Regions from separate parts of the Methylobacterium tardum genome, predicted to be linked through region 2. Evidence: predicted binding sites of a transcription regulator. Region 2 holds the regulator's gene; the other holds the start of a gene.
What was found. Region 2 encodes PhoB, which activates phosphate uptake and scavenging genes when phosphate is short. Its sites were predicted from a motif close to TGTCATNNANCTGTCAT; they were not measured.
Positions count from the first base shown of each region.

Region 1: the regulator PhoB is predicted to act here: its motif matches at 4,118-4,134, upstream of M6G65_RS27915 (inorganic phosphate transporter).

Region 1 covers NZ_CP097484.1:5,840,615-5,847,283, forward strand. Annotated here, with positions in the region: gene M6G65_RS27895 (MFS transporter) at 1-444, shown strand, start outside; gene M6G65_RS27900 (helix-turn-helix domain-containing protein) at 478-1,437, opposite strand; gene M6G65_RS27905 (Ros/MucR family transcriptional regulator) at 1,688-2,095, shown strand; gene M6G65_RS27910 (hypothetical protein) at 2,099-2,350, shown strand; gene M6G65_RS27915 (inorganic phosphate transporter) at 2,437-4,065, opposite strand; gene M6G65_RS27920 (ceramide glucosyltransferase) at 4,362-5,510, shown strand; gene M6G65_RS27925 (DUF1045 domain-containing protein) at 5,539-6,225, shown strand; gene M6G65_RS27930 (LbetaH domain-containing protein) at 6,218-6,669, shown strand, end outside.
Region 2 covers NZ_CP097484.1:495,436-502,104, forward strand. Annotated here, with positions in the region: gene pstS (phosphate ABC transporter substrate-binding protein PstS) at 1-984, shown strand, start outside; gene pstC (phosphate ABC transporter permease subunit PstC) at 1,070-2,047, shown strand; gene pstA (phosphate ABC transporter permease PstA) at 2,060-2,950, shown strand; gene pstB (phosphate ABC transporter ATP-binding protein PstB) at 2,973-3,788, shown strand; gene phoU (phosphate signaling complex protein PhoU) at 3,898-4,617, shown strand; gene phoB (phosphate regulon transcriptional regulator PhoB) at 4,805-5,500, shown strand; gene M6G65_RS02370 (protein-disulfide reductase DsbD family protein) at 5,677-6,669, opposite strand, start outside.

The DNA of each region.
Region 1 (6,669 bases), 1.5 Mb from region 2:
ATCCCCTACATCTGCGGGGCGATCAGCATGGTGGTGATCGGGCGCCTGTCCGACGCCTCGGGCGAGCGACCGAAATTCGTCGCCGGGCTGGCGATCGCGGCGGCGCTCGGCTTCTTCGGCGCCGGCCTGTTCGATAAGCACATCGTGCCGCTGATGTGCGCCCTGGCCCTGCTCGGCGCCGGCATCGTCGCCTCGATCCCGACCTTCTGGACTCTGCCGGCCAAGCTCGTCACCGGCGTCGGCGCGGCGGGCGGGATCGCGCTAATCAACACGCTCGGCCAGTTCGGCGGCATCGTCAGCCCGGTGATGGTCGGCTGGGTCAAAGACCTCACCGGCTCGACGACCCCGGCCCTCTACGGCATCGGGATGCTCTGCCTCGTCGCGGCCGGGCTCGCCCTCTTCGCCATGCCGGCGAGCCTGCGCCGGAGCGACCGCTCGGCCTGACCTGGAACGCGTCGGGCGTCCCGGGTCGGTGGATCACGGGGCGCCCACGAGGGCTGCGTGCCGGTAGGCCCGCGGCGTCGTTCCGTGGCGCTCCTTGAAGCGACGGGTGAAGTGGGCCTGGCTGGCGAAACCGCAGCCGTAGGCCAGCAGGCCGATCGGCAGATGGGCACAGGCCGGATCGGTCAGCCGCTCGGCGGCGGCGGCCAGCCGGCGTTCCCAGATCCAGTCGGAGACGTGCCGGCCGCGCTCGTGGAACAGCTCCTGCAGCCGCCGCAGCGACACGCCGACCGCGGCCGCGAGCTGCGGCGGGTCGAGGGCGGGGTCGCCGAGATGCACCTCGACATAGGCCTTGGCGCGCTGGACTACGACCGAGCCCTGGACGGGCCGAGGGACCTCCTGGGCCATCCGCTCGGCGATGCTGGCCACGATCAGGTCCACGCCGATCCCGGTCATGCGCGCGACAGTCTCCGGACCGAGCTGGTCACGGATGCGAATCAATTCGTGGAAGAAGGTCGTGGTAAGAATCGTGGAGGCGAGGCGCCCGCCGATCGTCAGGGCCGTGTAGAGCCGGGCCGGTCCCAGGAGCCTTTCGAGGCGCGCGCGCGGCAGCTCCAGGAACATGGATTGGCTGCCCGCGCCGGACGTCAGCACGGCCGGGCGGTGATCGAGCACGAACAGATCGCCCGTCCGTTGTGGGCAGGACCGGTCGTCCTGCGACGTGGTCGCCACACCTGCGAGCTTGAAGACCACGACGAGCGTGTCCCCCTTGTCGAAGCGCCGGATGATCGCGGGCGTGATCTCGCTGCGCATCGGTCCTTGCGTGATGCGGGTCATCAGCAGCGGGCCGATCCCGGCGACGTCGAGCCGGCCCTCGAACGACCCGGGGTTGAGGCGCGTCTGCTTGAGGGGGATCTGGCGCTCGAGCAGGATCTCCTGCCAGCGCTGAAAACTGTTCCTCGGATGGAGCCCCACGGTCGAAAACAGTGGCTGCATCAATCGTTTACCTTGTCTGGCCCCCCGTTCGCGCGATCGGGCAAAAAACATCGCGCTCCCGGACAAGATGCTCCCGTTTCATATTGTATATTATCTGCATCCTCAAGAAATGGTGGTTTGATAACTTGAGGTCATACGGAATTCAGACCCGGCGCGGCCTCACCCATCCGCCAGAACTCATGCGGTGCAGACGCTTACGATCTGACCTTCCAGAGAGCAGCCGACACAGCCCACAGTAGCGATGACGCAGATGAACAACCTGAACGAAACACACGCCTCCTTCATGCTGGAAAAGGTCGGCACGATCGTTGCCGCCTACGTGTCCCGCAATGCCGTCGGAATGGCCGACCTGCCCGGCCTCATCGACCAAGTCCACTCAGCGATCTCGGTCCTTCGGGGCAGCGGCTCGGGCGCAAACTCGACCGGGCTGACGCCCGCGCAGGTCGAGGCCTCGATCCAGCGCGATGGCCTGATCAGCTTCATCGACGGCCGCTCGTACAAGACGATGAAGCGCCACCTGACGGCGAACGGCCTGACGCCCGAGCGCTACCGGGCCAAGTACGGCCTGCCGGCCGATTACCCGATGGTCGCCCCGGGCTACGCCGCCAGGCGGTCCGAGATTGCCCGGGCGATCCAGCTCGGACAGAAGGCCGGCTGAGCCGTGGCGTCCGGCCTCTCGCAGGCTCCGGACCGGTCGCCGGAGCCGCGTCCGGACACGGCGCGGTCTCGGGACGCCCTGGAGCGCGTCGCCCGGACGCTCGGCGTCCCGGTCACGACCTTCTTCCCGGACGAGGACCGTCCGGACGCGGCGATCGCGCAGGCGGCCGACCTCGTCTCCGCCTTCGTGGCGATCGAGAACCCGGCCGCGCGCCGGACCTGCCTGGCCTTCGTACGGGCGATGTCGAGTTCCTGAGGAGTCGGGGGGCACCTCAGGAGGCTGGGTCGGAGACTGTTCGTTCCGTTGCGCGGGGCGGCTGCGGTCACCGGCCCGGCCACGCGTCAGAACAGGTGGCGCAGGAGGAAGAACAAGAGCGCCGCGAGCGTGATCGCCGCCGGCAGGGTCAGGATCCAGGCCAGCGCCATGTTGCGCACCGTGGACGTCTGGAGCCCGGAGCCGTTGGCGGCCATCGTGCCGGCCACGCCCGACGACAGGATATGCGTGGTCGAGACCGGCAGGCCGTAGAGCTCGGCGAGCCCGATCGTGCCGGCGGCCACGATCTCGGCCGAGGCGCCCTGGGCGTAGGTGAGATGGGTCTTGCCGATCTTCTCGCCCACCGTCACGACGATGCGCTTCCAGCCGACCATGGTGCCGAGCCCGAGGGCGAGGGCGACGCAGACCTTCACCCAGCCCGGGATGTAGCGGGTGCCGTCGTTGAGCAGGCCGGAATAGCGTTTCAGCGTCGCCTTGTCGGCCTCGGAGAGGTCGGCTCCGGTGCCCGGCAGCAGCCGCACCGCGTCGGCGGCGAGGTACATGTCGCTGCGCAGGTTCTGCGTCTGGGCGGCCGGCACGGTGCGGATCGCGCCGTAATTCTTCACGCTTGCGGCGATGTCGTTCGAGAGCGCCGCGAGCGCGGCATAGACCGGCGGCCGGTCGAGCGCCTTCGTCTTCAACGCCTCCGTCACCGTCCGGCGCGCCGCGGCGGCATCCGGCACCGGTGCGCCGGGGGCGCGGGCGGAGAAGACCTCGCTCGCCGCCGTCGAGCTCTGCACGAAGGCCGGGGTCGTGTCGTCCGCCATGGTGCGGTTCAGCGCGTAGGCGGTCGGGGCGGCGCCGATCAGGATCAGCATGATCAGGCCCATGCCCTTCTGTCCGTCATTGCCGCCGTGGAAGAAGGAGACCAGCGTGCAGGTCAGGATCAGCAGGCCGCGGATCCACAGGGGCGGGGGCGTATCGCCCTTCGGCGCCTCGTAGAGGTCCTTGCGGCGCACGGCGAACTTGAGCGCGAGCAGCAGCAGGGCCGCCAGCACGAAGCCGCAGACGGGCGAGAACAGCAGCGCCTTGAACACGTTGAGCGCCTGAGTCCAGTCGACCCCGGAGGTGCCGTCGCCGCCGTTCATCAGCTGGTTGGCGAGGCCGACGCCGAGCACCGAGCCGATCAGCGCGTGGGACGAGGAGTTCGGCAGGCCGAAGGCCCAGGTCCCCAGATTCCAGATGATCGCGGCCAGCAGCAGCGCGAAGATCATCGCGTATCCGGCATGGGAGCCGACATTCAGGATCAGCTCCACCGGCAGCAGGGTGACGATGGCGTAGGCCACCGCCCCGGAGGAGAGCATCACCCCGAGGAAGTTGAAGAAGCCCGACCAGATCACCGCCACGAGCGGCGGCAGCGAGTGCGTGTAGATCACCGTGGCGACCGCGTTGGCGGTGTCGTGGAAGCCGTTCACGAACTCGAAGCCGAGCGCGATCAGCAGCGCGAGCCCGAGCAGCGCGAAGGCGCCGTAGGCCAGCGGCGCCTCGCCGACCGCGTTCATGTCGGCGATCAGGCTCACGACGGCGTAGGAGAGGCCCGCCACCAGCACGAGCAGGAAGGCGACGAGGCCGCCCAGATGCATCCCGTGATCGAGACGCGGGCCGCCCTCGGGCCTGCCTCGCGCGGCGCCCGACGGCATCACGGCGGAATCGGACATGCAGCCTCGCGCGAAATCATTTTTGGTGGTGAACCGGGATTAAAATGCGCGCGTGACGGCCCGGTGACACAGCGCCCGTGACCGGTCGTGGAGGCCGTATCCGATCGGCCGGGACATTCGGATGAACGCGGGCGTCTCCGCCTAGCCTGTCTTCGCCGCCGAAGATCCGGTCGCCGATCGAGGAACGACGCGTCCGGGCCGGGCGACCGGTCGCCCCGCCGTCAGGCGACTGTCACACGCCTGACGCGATCGGGCCGCTAGCGACCGGGCCGCGCACGAGCGAACGAGAGATCCGCATGATTGACGCCACGGTGCCGGCCCTGTCGTTCGGCGCGCTCCTGGCCCTCGTCCAGATCGGCAGCATCGCCATCGCGGGTCGACGCCTCGGGCAGGTGCACGGCCCGTCGCGGTTTCCGGCAGGCGCGCCCGTCTCGGTGATCCGCCCGCTTCACGGGCTGGAGTCCTACAGCGAGGAGATGCTGATCCGGAGCTTCCGCCTCGATTACCCGGCCTACGAGCTGATCTTCTGCGTGGCCGATCCGGGCGATCCGATCGTGCCGATGGTGGAGCGCCTGATCGCCGCCCACCCACAGGTGCCCGCCCACCTGATCCTCGGCGATGAGCGGATCAGCGAGAACCCGAAGCTGAACAACTGCCTGCGCGGCTGGCGCGCCGCCGCCCACGACTGGGTTGTCCTGGCCGATTCCAACGTGGCCATGCCGCCGGACTACCTGCAGCGCCTCCAGGCGGCGTGGCGCGCCGAGACCGGCCTGGTCTGCTCCACCCCCGCCGGGGCGCGCCCGGGCAGCTTCATGGCCGAGGTGGAATGCGCCTTCCTCAACACCCTGCAGGCGCGCTGGCAATACGCCGCCGAGGCCTTCGGGCTTGGCTTCGCGCAGGGCAAGAGCATGCTCTGGCACAAGCCGTTCCTGGACCAGCGGGGCGGCCTTCAGGCGCTCGCCGCCGAGATCGCCGAGGACGCGGCCGCCACCAAGCTGGTGCGCGCGGCCGGCAAGCGCGTCCACCTCGTGGCGAGCCCGTTCGAGCAGCCGTTGGGCCCGCGCGGCTTCCGGGAGGTCTGGTCCCGGCAGCTCCGCTGGGCGCGCCTGCGCCGCGTGACCTTCCCGCTGTTCTTCGCGCCCGAGATCGGCAGCGGCGTCCTGCTGCCGGCGCTCCTCGTCGCGCTCTGGGCCGGCAGCCTCGCGGGCCTCGCCGGCGCTGCCGGCCTCGCCGCCCTGTGCTATGGCGCCGAGCACCGGCTTGCGCTCCGCGCGGGCTGGCACCGTTCGCCCCGCATGCTGGCGGCCTTCCCGGTGCGCGACGCCCTGATCCCGGCGATCTGGCTCGGCGCCTGGGTCCAGAGCGCCATCGTGTGGCGCGGCAACGCCATGGACGTGCGCCCGCGGCGGGCCGCCGAGGCGCGCAGCTACGCGCCGACGGCCTGACGGCGCCCGACAATCCGGAGGCCGAGACGTGTCGCGCCGCTACGCCCTGTACTGCCTGCCCGCCCCGGGCTCGCGCCTCGAAGCCTTCGGACGGGGCGTGCTCGGCTACGACAACGTTTCCGGAGAGCCGGTTCCCCATCCAGAAGGCCTCAATGTCCTCGCCACCGTCACCGCAGGGGCCCGGACTTACGGATTCCACGCCACCCTCAAGGCGCCCCTGCGCCTCGCGGCGGGTGCCACCGAGGCCGGGCTCATCGCCGCCGCCCGCGACCTCGCGGCCGCGCACCCGCCGGTGGCGGTCGGGCCCCTGACGGTCGCCGCGCTCGGGGCGTTCCTCGCCCTGGTGCCGGAAGACCCGCCGCCGGGCCTGGGGCTGCTGGCCGCCGAGTGCGTCGCGGCGCTCGACCCGTTCCGCGCGCCGCTCACTGAGGCCGAGCGCGCGAAGCGCCGCCCGGAGCGCCTCGATCCGCGCGGCCGCGCGCTGCTCGATCGCTGGGGCTACCCGTACGTGTTCGAGGCCTTCCGCTTCCACATGACCCTGACCGACGCCCTGCCGGAGGCCGAACGCGACGCCTGGCACCGGCGCCTGTCGGAGGCCTACGCCGCCTCCGGGCCCGAGCCCCTGGTGATCGACGCCCTCGGCCTCCTGGCCCAGGACGGGGCCGGGCCGTTCCGGCTCCTGGCACGCCTGCCCTTCGGAGAACCCCGTGGCTGACCTTTCCCTCGGCCGCGAGCCGGCGATCGACCCGAGCGCCCGGGTCGCGGATTGCCGCCTCGGCCGCTACACCGAGATCGGCGCCCGAACCCGCCTCACCGAGACGATCCTCGGCGACTATTCCTACATCGGCCAGGACGGCGAGGTGATCTACACCACGATCGGCAAGTTCTGCTCGATCGCCGCCAGCGTCCGGATCAACCCCGGCAACCACCCGATGGAGCGCGCCTCCCAGGCGCATTTCACCTACCGGGCGCAGTCCTACTGGCCCGAGGAGGCCGACGAGCCGGCCTTCTTCGACCGGCGCCGGGCGAGCCCGGTGGCCATCGGCCACGATGTCTGGATCGGCCACGGCGTGGTGGTCCTGCCCGGCCGCACCATCGGCACCGGCGCGGTGGTCGGGGCCGGCGCGATCGTCACGCGCGACGTCGAACCCTATACGAT
Region 2 (6,669 bases):
GCGGCGCTCGCCGCCGACATCACCGGAGCCGGGGCCACGTTCCCCTTCCCGGTCTACTCGAAGTGGGCCGAAGCCTACCGCAAGGAGACCGGCTCGGGCCTCAACTATCAGTCGATCGGCTCCGGCGGCGGCATCAAGCAGATCCAGGCCAAGACCGTCGATTTCGGCGCCACGGACGCGCCGCTGAAGGCCGAGCAGCTCGCCAAGGACGGCCTCGTCCAGTTCCCGACCGTGATGGGCGGCGTCGTGCCGGTGGTGAACATCCCCGGGATCGAACCGGGCAAGCTCAAGCTCACCGGCGACATCCTGGCCGACATCTACGCCGGCAAGATCGCCAAATGGTCGGATCCGCGGATCGCGAAGCTCAATGACGGGCTGAAGCTCCCCGATTCGAACATCACGCCGGTTTACCGTTCGGATGCGTCGGGCACGACCAACATCTTCACCACCTACCTCTCCCAGGCGTCCGACACTTGGAAGAAGGAATACGGCGCAGCCACCACGATCTCCTGGCCGGTGGGTCAGGGCGGCAAGGGCAACGAGGGCGTGACCGCCACCGTGAAGCAGGTCCCGAACGCGATCGGCTACGTCGAGTCGGCCTATGCCAAGCAGAACAAGCTCTCCTACGCCCTGCTGCAGAACAAGGCCGGCAAGTACCCGCAGCCGGACGACAAGGCGTTCCAGGCCGCGGCCGCGAGCGCCGACTGGAAAGCCGCCCCGGGCTTCGGCATCTCGCTGACCAACCAGCCGGGCGACGATGCGTGGCCGATCACGGCGGCGACCTTCATCCTGATCCACAAGGATGCGGCCGATCCGGCCAAGGCCGCCGACGTGCTCAGGTTCTTCGACTGGGCCTACAAGAACGGCGACAAGCTCGCCACCGATCTCGACTATGTGCCGCTGCCGGACAACGTCGCCGAGCTCATCCACCAGGAGTGGAAAGACGTGAAGGGCAAGGACGGTAAGCCTGTCTTCAACATGTGAGCGTGGCCGGGAGGAGGTGACAACCTCCTCCCTCGCTTCCGGGAACGCACCGCGCTACCACGCCACCCTTCGCAGAGAACCGCGGATGCCCGCTTTGACAGAATCGATCGCCCTCGGCCGAACCCGTTCCGCGACCGCGCGGAAGGCGCCGAGCCGGAGCCTCGACACCCTGTTCCGGACCTTCTCGTATGCCGCCGCGCTGCTGGTGCTTCTCGTCCTCGCCGGCATCCTCGGCTCGATCCTGTACGGCGGCTGGCCCGCCTTCCGCGAGTTCGGCTTCGGCTTCCTGACCTCCGCCGCCTGGAACGTCGGGACCGAGCAGTACGGCGCGCTGGTCGCGGTGCTCGGGACCGTCGCCTCCGCCTTCCTGGCGCTGCTGATCGGCGTCCCCGTCTCCCTCGGGATCGCGGTCTACCTGACGCAGCTCTGCCCCGGCTGGGCGCGCAAGCCGGTCGCCATGACGATCGAGCTGCTCGCCGCCGTGCCGAGCATCATCTACGGCATGTGGGGCCTGTTCGTGTTCGCGCCGCTCTTCGCGCGCTTCGTGCAGATCCCGGTCTCGAACCTCGCCGAAGGCATGCCGATCGTCGGCACGTTGTTCTACGCCCGGGTGCCGTCCGGCGTCGGCGTGCTCACCGCCGGCATCATCCTGGCGATCATGATCGTGCCGTTCATCGCCTCGATCGCCCGCGACATGCTCGACCAGATCCCCACCGTGCTACGCGAGAGCGCCTACGGCATCGGCTGCACCACCTGGGAGGTCGTGCGCCACGTGCTGGTGCCGCAGGCCGCGGTCTCGATCATCGGCGCGATCATGCTCGGGCTCGGCCGGGCCCTCGGCGAGACGATGGCGGTGACCTTCGTGGTCGGCAACGCCAACCGCCTCTCGGCCTCGATCTTCGACCCGAGTTCCACCATCGCGTCGCGCATCGCCAACGAGTTCAACGAGGCGGACGGCCTCCAGCTGAACGCCCTGATGGCGCTGGGCTGCATCCTGTTCGTGATCACCTTCGTGGTGCTCATCATCGCCCGGCTGCTGACGCGCCGCGTCCAGTCCGCCTGAGGAGCCCGCGCGATGGACGCTTCCAACACGATCACCACGACCACCGGGCGCCGTTCCGGTCGTGTCCGCCACGGCCGCCGCGTCGCCGACCGGGCCCTGCGGATCGCCTGTACCGGCGCGACCCTGGTGGGCGCCCTGGTCCTGGGCTCGATCCTGGTGATGCTGATCGTCCAGGGCGTGCGCGGCTTCACGCCGACCCTGTTCACCAACCCGACCCCGGGCCCGGGCTCCGAGGGCGGCGGCATCGCGAACGCGATCCTCGGCAGCCTCGTTCTGACCGGGATCGGCATCCTGATCGCGACGCCGATCGGCGTCATGGCGGGGACCTATCTGGCCGAGTACGGGCGCGGCTCGAAGCTCGCGGCGCTGATCCGGTTCCTCAACGACATCCTGCTCTCGGCGCCGTCGATCCTGATCGGGCTGTTCGTCTACACGCTGATGGTACGGCCGATGGGGACCTATTCGGGCTGGGCCGGCGGCGTGGCGCTCGCGATCATCGCCGTGCCGGTGATCGTGCGCACCACTGAGGACATGCTGCGCCTCGTCCCCGGCACTCTGCGGGAAGCCGGCGCGGCCCTCGGGGCGCCGCCCTCGACGGTGATCACCAGCGTGACCTGGCGCGCGGCCTCGGCGGGCATCGTCACCGGCATCATCCTGGCGCTGGCGCGCATCGCCGGCGAGACCGCGCCGCTGCTGTTCACGGCGCTCAACAACAATTCCTGGTTCTCCGCCAATCTGATGGGCGGCGTCGCGAACCTGCCGGTGATGATCTACCAGTTCGCCCTGTCGCCCTATCCGAACTGGCAGGGGCTCGCCTGGGCGGGCGCGCTCCTGATCACCGCGACCATCCTGGTGCTGTCGATCATCGCGCGCCTCGTGATCAAGCCGCAGACCTCGCGCTGAGACCCCTTTCGAGGACACGACGATGAACGCCGCCTCCGCGATCCCCACGGTCGAGCTCAACCGCAACCGCGCCGACGAGGCCGGCCCCGTGCGGATCGCCGTGAAGGACCTGAACTTCTACTACGGCAGCTTCCACGGCCTGAAGGACGTCAACCTCGACTTCCACGACCGGCAGGTCACGGCGCTGATCGGCCCCTCCGGCTGCGGCAAGTCCACCCTGCTGCGCTGCTTCAACCGGATCTACAGCCTCTATCCGGAGCAGCGGGCCGAGGGCGAGATCCTGCTCGACGGCGAGAACATCCTCAGCCCCTCGGTCGACCTGAACGAGCTGCGCTCGCGCATCGGCATGGTGTTCCAGAAGCCGACGCCGTTCCCGATGTCGATCTACGACAACGTGGCCTTCGGCCTGCGCCTCTACGAGAAGCTGCCGAAGTCCGAGCTCGACGGCCGCATCGAGGAATCGCTGCGCAAGGCCGCCCTCTGGGACGAGGTGAAGGACAAGCTCCGCCAGCCGGGCACGGGCCTCTCGGGTGGCCAGCAGCAGCGCCTGTGCATCGCCCGGACGGTGGCGCAGAAGCCGGAGGTGATCCTGTTCGACGAGCCGACCTCGGCCCTCGACCCGATCTCCACGGGCCGCATCGAGGAGCTGATCGAGCAGCTGCGCGACGAGTTCACCATCGTGATCGTCACCCACAACATGCAGCAGGCGGCGCGCATCTCGCAGTTCACCGCCTTCATGTATCTGGGACAGCTCGTCGAGTTCGGTCCGACCAACCGGATGTTCATGAACCCGACGGAACGCCGCACGCAGGACTACATCACCGGCCGCTTCGGCTAGTCTGCCGGGCCGCTCCGGTCTCGGGGCCGCCGCTCGCGTCTCCAGCGCGCCGGCGGATCCCGCAAGCCTCCCGGAGGGCCGTCCCCGGGACCCCATCGAAGGATCCGCCATGCCCGGCCATATCGTCACCTCCTACGACACCGACCTGGAGAACCTGCGTCGCTCGATCTCGGAGATGGGCGGCGTCGCCGAGAAGATGACCGCGGAGGCGACCGACGCTCTCGTGCGCCGGGACGACACGCTCGCCCAGGCGGTGATCCTCGCCGACAAGCGGCTCGACGCGCTGCAGCGGGATATCGAGGAGCGCGCGGTCCTGCTGATCGCCCGGCGCCAGCCCCTGGCGATCGACCTGCGCGAGACCATCTCGGCCATTCGCGTCTCAGGCGATCTCGAGCGGATCGGCGACCTCGCCAAGAACGTCGCAAAGCGGGTGGTGGCGATCTCCGACCAGGCGCCGGCCCAGAAGATCGTGCTCGGTGTCCGCCACATGAGCGACCTCGCCGAGGGACAGCTCAAGGACGTGCTCGACGCCTACGCGAGCCGCGACGTCCGGGCGGCCCACGATGTCTGGGAGCGCGACGGCGAGATCGACGCCCTGTACAATTCCCTGTTCCGCGAACTCCTGACCTACATGATGGAGGATCCGCGCAACATCTCGTTCTGCACGCATCTGCTGTTCTGCGCCAAGAACGTCGAGCGGATCGGCGACCACACCACCAACATCGCCGAGACGATCCACTACCTCGCCACCGGCGAGACGCTGGCGGGCGACCGGCCGAAGAACGACGCGTCGAACTACGCGACCGTGGACGGGGTGCAGGCTCCGTAGGCGGGCCGGCCTGATTTCACGCGCCGGCCTGCGCGCTCTCCTGTGGGGCGCGGTCGGAAAATCGGAGGGTGCGGGTTGAGGCTGAGCGGCGCCTCCCGCACCCTCCGCCTGCAGTCCGCTCCGATGCGCGTCGGGGTGTCGGCAGGCCGTGTGGCGCCGCCTCGGGAACGGGTCTTCGAACGTGAGCATGCAAGTCCTGATCGTCGAGGACGAGGAGGCGCTGACCACGCTGCTGCGCTACAACCTTGAGGCCGAGGGCTTCCTCGCCGACTCGGCGGCCCGCGGCGACGATGCGGAGCTGCTCCTGGCCGAGCGGATTCCCGATCTCGTCCTGCTCGACTGGATGCTGCCCGGCCTCTCGGGGATCGAGCTCTGCCGCCGGATCCGGGCGCGCCGGGAGACCGAGCGGCTGCCGGTGATCATGCTCACTGCCCGCGGCGAGGAGGGCGACCGGATCCGCGGTCTCGGCACGGGCGCCGACGACTACATCGTCAAGCCGTTCTCCGTGCCGGAGCTGCTGGCCCGGATCCGCGCGCTGCTGCGCCGGGCCAAGCCTGCCCACAGCTCGGATCGGCTGGCCGCCGGCGATCTCGAACTCGACCGGACCGGCCACCGCGTCCGCCGCGGCGGCGAGGAGCTGCATCTCGGCCCGACCGAGTTCCGGCTGCTGGAATTCCTGATGCTGGCCCCGGGCCGGGTCTTCTCCCGCGAGCAGCTCCTCGACGGGGTCTGGGGCCATGACGTCTACATCGGCGAGCGCACCGTGGACGTGCATGTCGGGCGCCTGCGCAAGGCGCTGAACGGCCCGCGCCAGGCCGATCCGATTCGCACGGTCCGCGGCTCGGGCTACGCCTTCGGCGAGACCTTCTCGCTGGAGGCGTGAGGCGGCCGCACGGGCTCTCCGAAACGAACTTCGGTCCGGCGCACTGTCGTCGCGCGCATCGACGTGTACCGGAGCGGCGCGCGGCCGGTCGGCGTGGCGCTGCTGGATTGCTTCGCTCCGCTCGCAAAGACGGCGACCGCGCGTTGATGCATTAGGGGCTCGGATCCCAGAAAGGCTCAGCGGGCCAGCGCAGCACTCCGGCCGGACGAGGCCGGGACCGCATCCAGCGCCGCCAGAACCGTTCCCTCAGTCAGGATCTGCGGCAGCACCTGGGGCTCCCCGGTCCCGGCATAGAGCAGGTAGAGCGGTACGCCGCTGCGCCCGTACTTCTCCAGCAGGCGGGTGATCTCGGGATTCTGGTTGGTCCAATCGCCCTTCATGTAGGTCACGCCGCGCTCCGCCATCGCCGCCCGCACGGCCTTGGTGTTGAGCGAGGTCGCCTCGTTCACCGCGCAGGTGATGCACCACGCCGCCGTCATATCGATGAAGACCGGGCGGCGGGCGCTCACCAGCGCGTCGAGGCGCGCCTGCGTGAACGGCACGATCCCGTCGGCAGCAGCCTGCGCCGACGGGAGCGTGCGCTGCTGCGGGAGGGTCACGGCGAGCGCCGCGACGGTGACGATCGCCAGGATTGCGGCGGCCTGGGCGATTCGACCGGTGCGGGGCGCGGCGGCGCGTCCACGCTCCCAGGCCCAGGCGGCGAAGCCGACCAGAACCAGCCCGATCAGCGCCGCCAGCAGCCCGCGCGGATCGACCTGCTGCGCCAGCACCCAGACCAGCCACGCCACCGTCGCGTAGACCGGGAAGGCCAGGATCTGCTTGAGGACCTCCATCCAGGCGCCGGGCCGCGGCAGCGCCCGCAGGGCCGGCGGCCAGAGGGTCAGCGCCAGGAAGGGCAGGGCGAGGCCGAGGCCGAGGCTCGCGAATACCGCGAGCGCCACGCCGGCGCTCTGGGTCAGCGCGAAGCCCACCGCCGAGCCCATAAACGGCGCCGTGCAGGGCGTGGCCACGAGCGTCGCGAGCACGCCCGTGAAGAACGAGCCGCTCAGGCCCGCGCGCCGGGCGAGGCCGTCGCCGAGGCCGGCAAGCCGGCCGCCGACATGGACGACCCCCGACAGGCTGAGGCCCATCGCGAACAGCAGATAGGCCAGCCCCGCCACCACGATCGG